One region of the Cupriavidus sp. 22TCCZM04-2 genome, then DNA from elsewhere that is predicted to be linked to it. Evidence: predicted binding sites of a transcription regulator. Region 1 holds the regulator's gene; each other region holds the start of a gene.

Region 1 (3,272 bases):
CCACCAGCAACAGCACCCTTGCCTTATAGGGGTTCAGGTCCGCGGCGGAGACAAACAGGCCGGCATCGGGGTCCGTAACTGGCGGAATCGACACATGACCGGCCCCGGTCCGCGAACTCCGCACCACGGCAACACCGGCCGCGGCGGCGTCCCTGAGCGCCGCGATCAGCGTCTCATGCACCGAACCGTTGCCCGCCGCCGCAACGACCAGGCCGCGTACGCCGGCAGCCACCATTGCGTCCACCGCGATGCGCCCCGGCTGCGTATAGCTCGCGACGATCTCGACCTCGGGCCACCGGGCCGGCACGGGAAAGACCGCCGCAACGGACTGCGTGGGCGTGCGCGGCAGCCGCACCAGCTCGTCCTGCACGAAACCCAGCGGACCGCCCTGCGGCGACGCAAAGGCATCCACCGCCGAGGTATGCGCCTTGGTCACGTCGCGCGCCGCATGGATCTGCTGGTTCAGCACCACCAGGACCCCCTTGCCGCGCGCAGCCGGATGGCCGGCGACGCGCACCGCATCTAGCAGATTGAGCGGACCGTCCGCCGACAACGACGTCGACGGACGCATTGCGGCGGTCAGTACCACGGGCACCGGACAGGCCTGGGTCAAGTGCAGGAACATCGCAGTCTCTTCGAGCGTGTCCGTGCCATGTGTAATGACGATGCCGGCCACGTCCGGCTCGGCCGACCAATGCTGAATACGCGCGGCCAGCGTCGGCCAAAGCGAGAACACCATGTCCTTGCTATCGATCTGCGCCACCTGCTCGGCTTCAATCCGCGCCATAGACTGCAACGCCGGCACGGCCGCCAGCAACGTCGACACGGGCACCGTCGCGGCCTGGTAGCGCGCGCTGCTGGCCGGATTGGTCGAGGCGCCGGCAATGGTGCCGCCAGTGGCCAGAACCACGATGCGGGGAAGCTGGGACATGGTGGGGGGATACAGGGAGCTGAAGTCCGGCGATTGTACCTGCGGCATGCGGGCAAACCGGATGTCGAGCAGACGCTTCTGAAATTCTGCTTGCGCTTGCGCCGATACTGTATAAAATCACAGCATACTGTTTAAACATACAGTGCTCACCCGGCTGGCGGACAAATAGCACCGGGGCACTTATCGGAACGCTTCCATGGCGACCCTGACACCCCGGCAGCAGCAAATTTTCGACCTGATCCGCAATACGATCCGCGGCACGGGTTTCCCGCCCACGCGCGCCGAGATCGCCGCGGAGTTTGGCTTCTCATCGCCCAATGCCGCGGAAGAACATCTGCGAGCGCTGGCGCGCAAGGGCGTGATCGAACTGACGCCGGGCGCGTCGCGCGGCATCCGCCTGAAGGTGGCGCGCAGCGATTCGGAAACCCCCGACCAGTTTTCCCTGCCGATGTCCGGGGTCATGCAGCTGACGCTGCCGCTGGTGGGCCGCGTGGCCGCCGGCAGCCCGATCCTGGCCGCCGAGCATATCGACCGGCAGTACCAGGTCGATGCCTCGGTCTTCGACGAACGCCCCGACTACCTGCTGCGCGTGCGCGGCCTGAGCATGCGCGACGCCGGCATCCTCGACGGCGACCTGCTGGCCGTGCGCAAGGCCAGCGAGGCGCCCAACGGCAAGATCGTCGTGGCGCGCCTGGGCGACGACGTCACCGTCAAGCGCCTGCAGCGCCGTGACGGCGCCATCGAGCTGATCGCGGAAAACCCCGACTTCCCGAACATCATGGTCGGGCCCGGACGCGAAGAGTTCTCGCTCGAAGGCATTGCCGTCGGGCTGATCCGCTCCTCGGGCTTCTGACCAGCGCGGCCAGCCGCGCGCTGGCCGCCGCCCTCCTCCTTGCAGTGCCGACGCCGCCCGCCTGACGGGTGTTGACCCCGCTTTTGCCAATCGAGAGGTGTAGCCATGCCGCAAACCAACCACATCGCCGCACGCCAGCCCGTCAAGCCCGTGCCGTTCCGGCAATCGAAGGGGGTTCGCATCTATCAGGGCGCGCAGCGCCGTACCATGGTTGGCAGCATGGCGGCGATCTGCCGGATGCTGGAACTGGCCGAGCCGACCAAGCTCCTGGCCTGAGGCTTGCCGATGGGCGGGGCCGGCCGGAGTGAAATGCAGCGGTAATGCCGCCCTGACGGCGGCTAGTCGTTGGCGTCGCCGGAGATATGGTCGATCTCATGCCTCGCAGCCGCGTAGGCCGCCTCGATGGCACTGTCTTCCGTTGCCGCGAGCGCGCCGGCGTTATGTCGATGTCCGTGTCCACGGATGACAAACGACCAGTCCCATTGACCGTCGGGCGCCTTGATTGGCTGAATCGAGATTTCCCGGCTCTTGTATCGATATTCCATGGCAGCCTCCCGGTGTCCGGGGCATCGTAGCATGAAGGTCCTGACCATCCGAAGCCAGTTGCTTCCCGCTCGGCGGGGGCGGAACAGGGTCGTGCCGAGCCGGCGGCCGCACTCTTCAGACCGGCAGCTGCTGTGTCGTTGCCTTCTTACCCAGGATAGCCATTGCGATCAGCCCGAGGGATGGCGTGAAGATCATCGAAAAGGTCAGCCAGACCGCAACGGAGCGGCCCAGAATGTGGGCCAGCAGACCAATCCCGAAAGAACAAAGCAGCCAGATAGCCAGGGCAAGCATGATGATGTGGAGAACGAGTTCGTTACCACGCCAGTATGGAAAACCGGTGCAAATCCATTTGACTCCAGGTGACATCCGCTTGGCGAATCGGGACAGTCGGTATAAACCCCATCCGCCTGCGGTCGCCTTGTCGGACAGCGACTGATACCGGCGCGGTGTTCCCAGGCCGACACTATCTGCACAGACTCCAGGAGACAGCCATGGCCAACAAGAATATCCACGTCGTGCCGACCTACAATGGCTGGGCCGTACAGCTCGAAGGCGGGTCCGGAAATGAGCAGCGTTTCACCTGCCAGCAACACGCCATCGCCACCGGCACGGAGAAGGCGAGACGGACGAAGGTCGAGCTGCTGATTCACGGCCGGGATGGACAGATCCATGAAAGGAATTCGTTTGGCCAGGAGACGCCCGACATCAAAGGGTGATGGCTGGGCCGGCTCGCGAAACCGGACACCCAGGACAACGCTCGATATAGCGGCTGGCGAACATAACCCGGCGCGTGTCGCCGGGTTTTTCGCTGCAAGGCGACGTACAATTTTTGCCAGATAGCTCTCTGGCTGGGCGCGGGCTCGCAAACCCGCCTTCGTCAGCCCCTGGTGATCGCCATGATGAAGCTGGTATGGATGATCGCGGCACTGGCCGCCGCCACAG
Region 2 (3,272 bases), on a different contig from region 1:
GCCGGCCAGCGCCAGCAGCAGGCGCTGCGCGCCGGCCAGCACGCCTTCGGCCGATTCGATGCGCCCCGGCAGGTCCATGCGCTGCGCGAACGCGGGCGGCGCGGCGAACCAGGTGAAGCTGGCCGTGGCGTCGCCATAGGCCTGGTCCAGCCGGGCCAGCAATTGCGGGCCCAGCCGGCGTGACAAGCCGGCGCGCGGCAGGCGCCGCACCTCGCCCAGCGTGCGGCAGCCGATGCCGTCGAGCCAGGCCGGATCCGCCAGCAGGCGCAGCGCCTCGACCGGCAAGCGATCCAGCAGGCGCCCCATGCGCGCGGCCTGCACTGCCCGCCGCGCCGGCCGCACGATGCCGCGTCGGGTGCGGCGCATGGGCTGGCGCGCGAGCCATGCCGCGCCATGGGCCGTGGCCCCGCTGCCCACCTGCGCGAACGTGCCGAGCTGCCGCACGCACGCGCGCACCGCCCGGCACAGCGCGCGGTGGCCGCCGAACAGGCGCAGGCTGGCGCTGACGTCGAGCATCAGCGTGGCCGCTTCCGGGTCTTCATCGAACGTGACGAGCGGCGTGAAATGCAGCAGCGCCAGCGCCGCCGCGTGCAGCAGCCCGGCTTCGGCGGCCGGGTTGCGCTCCAGTTGCACCACCTCGGCCGAGAGCGCCTGCACGCCGCCGCGCCGCATGCCGAAACTCACGCCCAGCGCCATGGCCGGGGCGTTGGCCAGCATCACGCGCTCGCGCTCCATCACCACCACCGGCAGGGCATGGTGCAACGTGCCGAGGGGGGAGGAAGGCGTGGAGGAAGGCGCCGTGGCCAACTCAGGCCAGCTCGGCTGCAGCGCGTCCAGCGACAGGCGCGGCAGATGCACCGCGATCCAGTACGACATGGGCGGAACCTCCCGCAACAACAGGTGAAACATTTGGGGCCGGCGTGGCATGGCCGCCGCGGCGGGCGCCCTCCAGGCCATCCAGCCGCAAGCGCAGCGGTGCTTCGCGCACCGGGCCGCGCCGCTTGTGGAAAACGATGGACAGTTCGTTGCCCGGCAACGGCGACAGCAGCAAGCGCAGCACGGCCGGCGACGACTCGCGCAGTGCCGCGGCCGGGCGCATGGCCCACACCGCGGCGTCGCCGGCCTGTGCCAGCACTTGCAGGCGGCGCATCGCCTCGGGCCGCGCGGCCGGCAGCCACACCAGCACTGCGCCGAACGCCTGGCTGCGCAGCATCTGTTCGGCTGCCCACAGCACATCGGCCTGCTGCGCGTGCTTGCCGGCGCCAGCGGCCGGGCGCACCCAGTAGAGCTGGCGTGCCGGCAAACCCGCCGCGGCCAGCCCCAATGCATTGGGCAGGTAAGGCGGCCCCACCAGCCCGATGCGCCGCCCCGCCGCCGCCAGTGCCCGCAGCGCCGGCAGGAGCAGGCGCAACTCGCCCGACCCGCCCTGCGTGGTCAGCAACTCCGTCACCCCGCCCACCGGCCAGCCGCCGCCGGGCAGTTCCGCCGCCAGCCCGGCATAGCCGGCCGGCCACACCGGCTGGCTGCCGGCGCGGCCAAGCTGGCCGGCGCGCCACAAGCTGGGGTAACGATGCTCGAGCGCCGCCATGGCCTCCTCCCGGCTTGGCGGGGGCTGCTGGTCAGGCGAAGGGAAAGCGGGAGCCTCCGCGGCGGGGGCTGCGGGTGCGGTCATGGGGATGTTTGGGTTTCGCCTGGAGGGGCGGTGGTGATTTTTACGATAACTGTATATTTATACAGTATTCGCAGGAACGCAAGGGGCTACGTGGAATGTGACGGGGTCGGACTTTCGAGGGGCATCGGCGGGGGCTTCTGGTTATGACAGGCCCGTCGCTCTTGACGCCGGCGTAGCCGGCGAAACAGCAGTGCCTGCCAAGAGCGACGCCCCAGTCATAACCAGAGAACCTCTCCCCTCTCACTTCTCCGGCATCGCCGAAGAATGATGACTCGTAATCAGCCACTGCGATCCGTCCCAGCGATAGGTATAGGTATATCGCGCCTTAACAACAGCCCCCGTCCGCGCAAACGTAAACGTATAAAGCCCCGCATCCACCGCCGAATTGCACCCCAGCTCGATCCGCCGGAAATCGATCCTCCCCGAAGGCCGGTCCTGCAGGAAATGCTGGAAGTAATCTTCCCGCTCCGCCACCGTCAGCCGGGGCTTGTTGGATACCGTCGCCAGCAGAATCGACCGTTCCGCATAATTGGCCGCGACCTTGCGCGGATCTCCCGTCTGCAGCGACTGGTTCCACCGGTCGAACAACGCCGCGATCTCCTGTTCCGAGGTCGCCTTGCAGCTTGCCGCGGGCGCTCCCTGCGCGTTGCCCTGCGTACCCTGATTCATGGCGCACCCTGCGAGCGCGGCCGCCAGCACTGCAATGGGAATCAGCTTCATGGCAACGTTCTCCGTTTGGTATCCGGCGCCTGACCCAGGCTCACCGCATCAAAAGTATGGAACATCCCGCCAGCAAGTGTTAGGCCTATCCGGCGGGCCTGTCCGGCGAGCACCATCGCCGCGCCGGATGCCCCGCCACCCTCAACGGTCCCCTGCGCTGTTGTATCCTCCCGGCACTGTTTCCGGAAATGGCATGTCCGACCCCAACACCCCCTCTTCGTCCGGCCCGGCCGACAGGCCGCGCCGCCTCACCATCCACGATGTCGCACGCGCGGCCGGCGTTTCCCTGACCACCGTTTCGCACGCGCTCAATGACCGTGGCGTGGTGGACCCGGAAACGCGCGCACGCGTCAAGCGCATTGCGGCCGAGCTTGGCTACCGGCCCAGCGTGCGCGCGCGGCGCCTGCAGTCGGGCCGCGCGAACTGCATCGCGCTGCTGTCGTCGATGCCGTTCGCCGTGGCCGGCGGCACGTCGCGCCTGGGCTTCATGATGGAAGTCGCGGCCATCGCCGCGGAAGCGGCCATGGCACGCGGGCTGGGCGTCGTACTGGTGCCGCCGCTGGAAGGCGCCGGCGGCTTGCTGGAAACGCTCGACATCGACGGCGCGGTGGTGATCGAGCCCGTGGCCGGCGACCCGCATATCGCACGCCTGCGCGATCGCGGCGTGAGCATCGTGTCGATCGGCCGCGAACCGCTGACCGATCATCCGGTGCCGTATGTGGACCTGCAATCGGCGCAGACGGCACGCCTGCTGCTGGAACATCTCCATGCGCATGGCCGCAGAAGAATCGGACTGATGATCGGCGAGACCGCGCGGCAGTCCTATGTGGAAACCGAACGCGTCTACCGCGAATTCACGCGCGACATGGATCTGCCGTGC
Region 3 (3,272 bases), on a different contig from region 1:
GCCGCGCCAGCAGCTCGTTGAATGACGCGACCAGCGGCGTGATCTCTTGCGGCGCCGCGCGCTCGTCGATGGGGCTGGTATCGCCGGGATTGCGCGCGCGGATACGCTGCTGGATCGCCGTGAGCGGCGCGAGCCCGCGCGTGAGCCCGAACCACACCAGCACCACGGCGAGCGGCAGGATCACGAACTGCGGCAGGATCACGCCCTTGATGATCTCGTTGGCAAGCCGCGCGCGCTTGTCGAGGGTCTCTGCCACCTGCACCAGCACGGGCTGGGTACCGCCGACGTTCTTGAGATCGACATAGGTGTAGGCCACGCGCACGTCGTTGGCCGCCACGCGGTCATCGCGCAGCGAGACCAGGCCGGGATGGCCCTGGTCTTCTTCGGATGGCAGCGGCAGGTCGTGGTCACCGGCGACATACTCGCCGCGCTTGCCGACGACCTGGTAGTAGATGTTGTCGGTCTCGTCCGCGCGCAGGATCTCGCGCGCCGACAACGGTAGTTGCAGCGTGACGCGCCCATTCACTTCGCGGACCTGCTGCGACAGCACGATGGCGCTGGCCTCGAGCGCGCGATCGAACGGCCCGTTGGCGATCGACTTGGCCACCAGGTACGTGACGGCGATGCTCATCGGCCACAGCAGGAGCAGCGGCGCCAGCATCCAGTCCAGGATCTCGCCGAACAGCGAGCGCGGGGCGGGGTGGGCGGTGCTTTCCTCCAGATGGGGCAGGGCGTCGGCCAGGTCGTCGGGATCGGAGGCGCCGGACGGGGGCGCGGGATCCTTGGCGGGCCGATGCCGCCATGGCAGTCGCAGCTGGCTCATCTCGGCAAAGGGTGTAGGCGGTTTCGGTCGAGTGATCGGCTGCGTGGACGGCAACGGCGCGCGGACGCCTTAGTTCGGGGCGGCCACGGCCGGCTGGAATTTTTCCAGGCAATAGCCCAGTCCGCGCACGGTGGCGATGCGGATGCCGCCGACCTCGATCTTCTTGCGCAGCCGGTGCACGTAGACCTCGATCGCGTTATTGCTGACTTCATCGCCCCATTCGCACAGATGGTCGACCAGTTGTTCCTTGGAGACCAGCCGCCCGCTGCGCGTCAGCAGGATTTCCAGTAGTCCGATTTCGCGCGCCGACAGGTCCAGCATCTGATCGTTCATATAGGCAATGCGACCGACCTGGTCGAAGGACAGGGGGCCATGGCGCATCAGCGTGGCGCCGCCGCCTGCGCCGCGTCGTACCAGCGCGCGCACCCGGGCCTCAAGTTCGGTCAGCGCGAAAGGCTTGGCCATATAGTCGTCGGCGCCCAGATCCAGGCCTTTGACGCGCTCGCCCACGCTGTCCGCGGCGGTCAGGATCAGCACCGGCAGCATGGCGCCGCGCGCGCGCAGGCGCTTCAGGACTTCCAGGCCCGGCATGCGCGGCAGGCCCAGATCCAGGATCAGCAGGTCGAAATTCTGGGTCGACAGCGCGGAATCGGCCTCCAGGCCATTCGTGACATGGTCGACGGCATAACCGGAGTGACGCAACGAGCGCGTCAGGCCGTCGGCCAGCACATCGTCATCTTCGGCGATCAGAATGCGCATGGTTGTCTCCACCACGGCCGGCATTGCCAGCGGCCACGCAAACAATGCGGACAGGGCTTGCCAAGCATACTGTTTTTTTATACAGTACCCGCACATTCCGCGCAGGCCGCAGCAGAAGGCGGCTGTGCAGGCAGTCGGGTGATTTTGTAGTTGTGGCGAGACCCGGGAAACCGGTCGGCAGCAAGCCGGAAAAGCCGGAGGAGCCGGAAGAGCCGGAAAATTCTGAAATGCCGGTGCCGCGCCACATTCGACCCTTTATACCACCATTGACTCAACATTTGACTCAAGGACGACCATGGACGACAAGAAGGCAGGTGCCGGCGTGAGCGCCGAGAAGCAGAAGGCGCTTGCCGCCGCGCTCTCCCAGATCGAGAAGCAGTTCGGCAAGGGCTCGATCATGCGCCTGGGCGATGGCGAGGTCGAAAAGGATATCCAGGTGGTATCCACCGGCTCGCTCGGCCTGGACATCGCGCTTGGCGTCGGCGGCCTGCCGCGCGGGCGCGTGGTCGAGATCTATGGTCCGGAATCGTCGGGCAAGACCACGCTGACGCTGCAGGTCGTGGCCGAAATGCAGAAGCTGGGCGGCACCTGTGCCTTTATCGATGCCGAGCACGCGCTCGACGTCAACTACGCGGGCAAGCTGGGCGTGAACGTCGGCGACCTGTTGATCTCGCAGCCGGACACCGGCGAGCAGGCGCTGGAAATCACCGATGCGCTGGTGCGTTCGGGCTCGGTCGACCTGATCGTCATCGACTCGGTGGCCGCGCTGGTCCCCAAGGCCGAAATCGAAGGCGAAATGGGCGATTCGCTGCCCGGCCTGCAGGCCCGCCTGATGAGCCAGGCGCTGCGCAAGCTGACCGGCACCATCAAGCGCACCAACTGCCTGGTGATCTTCATCAACCAGATTCGCATGAAGATCGGCGTGATGTTCGGTTCGCCGGAAACCACCACGGGCGGCAATGCACTGAAGTTCTATGCCTCCGTGCGCCTGGACATCCGCCGTATCGGTTCGATCAAGAAGGGCGACGACGTGATCGGCAACGAGACCAAGGTCAAGGTGGTCAAGAACAAGGTGTCGCCGCCGTTCCGCGAGGCCTTCTTCGATATCCTCTACGGCCAGGGTATTTCGCGCCAGGGCGAGATCATCGACCTGGGCGTGGACGCCAAGATCGTCGAGAAGTCGGGCGCCTGGTACAGCTACAACGGCGACAAGATCGGCCAGGGCAAGGACAATGCGCGCGAATTCCTGCGCGAGAACCCGGACATTGCCCAGGAGATCGAGAACAAGGTCCGCACCGCGCTGGGCGTGGCGCCGATGAATGGCGTGCAGGCGGCCGCGGTCGTGGAACAAGACTGAGCGCTGCCGACAGGCACGCTCCAGGGGGCTGGCGCATTGCCGATGCGCCAGCCTTTTTTGTTTCCCGCCTTACCCGAATTTCGAATTCCGAATTGCGCCGATGGCCACCCGACCCCCGCTTTCCCTCAAGGCCCGCGCCGTAGGCTACCTGTCGCGCCGCGAGCACAGCCGGGCCGAACTGGCGCGCAAGCTGGCACCGCACGCGGAATCCCCCGAGCAGCTCGAACAGCTGCTCGATGCGCTCGAGCGCGAGAACTGGCTGTCCAACCAGCGTTTTGCCGACAGCCTGCTGCACCGCCGCGGCAGCCGCTACGGTGCAGCCCGCGTCATCCA

What was found. The regulator LexA, encoded in region 1, represses DNA repair genes until DNA is damaged. The targets are predictions, from matches to a motif close to ACTGTATNNNNATACAGT.
Region 2: imuA (translesion DNA synthesis-associated protein ImuA) is a predicted target of LexA. The motif match lies at 1,721-1,738, and genes of this name have one in related genera.
Region 3: recA (recombinase RecA) is a predicted target of LexA. The motif match lies at 1,651-1,668, and genes of this name have one in related genera.

The regions. Positions count from the first base shown of each region.
Region 1 covers NZ_JBYOJS010000009.1:228,180-231,451, forward strand. Annotated here, with positions in the region: gene AC3FKG_RS15955 (asparaginase) at 1-931, opposite strand, end outside; gene lexA (transcriptional repressor LexA) at 1,128-1,784, shown strand; gene AC3FKG_RS15965 (hypothetical protein) at 1,890-2,060, shown strand; gene AC3FKG_RS15970 (hypothetical protein) at 2,123-2,329, opposite strand; gene AC3FKG_RS15975 (hypothetical protein) at 2,445-2,621, opposite strand; gene AC3FKG_RS15980 (DUF2188 domain-containing protein) at 2,822-3,046, shown strand; gene AC3FKG_RS15985 (hypothetical protein) at 3,227-3,272, shown strand, end outside.
Region 2 covers NZ_JBYOJS010000007.1:142,048-145,319, reverse strand. Annotated here, with positions in the region: gene AC3FKG_RS13150 (Y-family DNA polymerase) at 1-876, opposite strand, end outside; gene imuA (translesion DNA synthesis-associated protein ImuA) at 809-1,672, opposite strand; gene AC3FKG_RS13140 (SgcJ/EcaC family oxidoreductase) at 1,913-2,392, opposite strand; gene AC3FKG_RS13135 (LacI family DNA-binding transcriptional regulator) at 2,586-3,272, shown strand, end outside.
Region 3 covers NZ_JBYOJS010000004.1:63,928-67,199, reverse strand. Annotated here, with positions in the region: gene AC3FKG_RS08200 (sensor histidine kinase N-terminal domain-containing protein) at 1-823, opposite strand, end outside; gene AC3FKG_RS08195 (response regulator) at 893-1,582, opposite strand; gene recA (recombinase RecA) at 1,878-2,939, shown strand; gene recX (recombination regulator RecX) at 3,040-3,272, shown strand, end outside.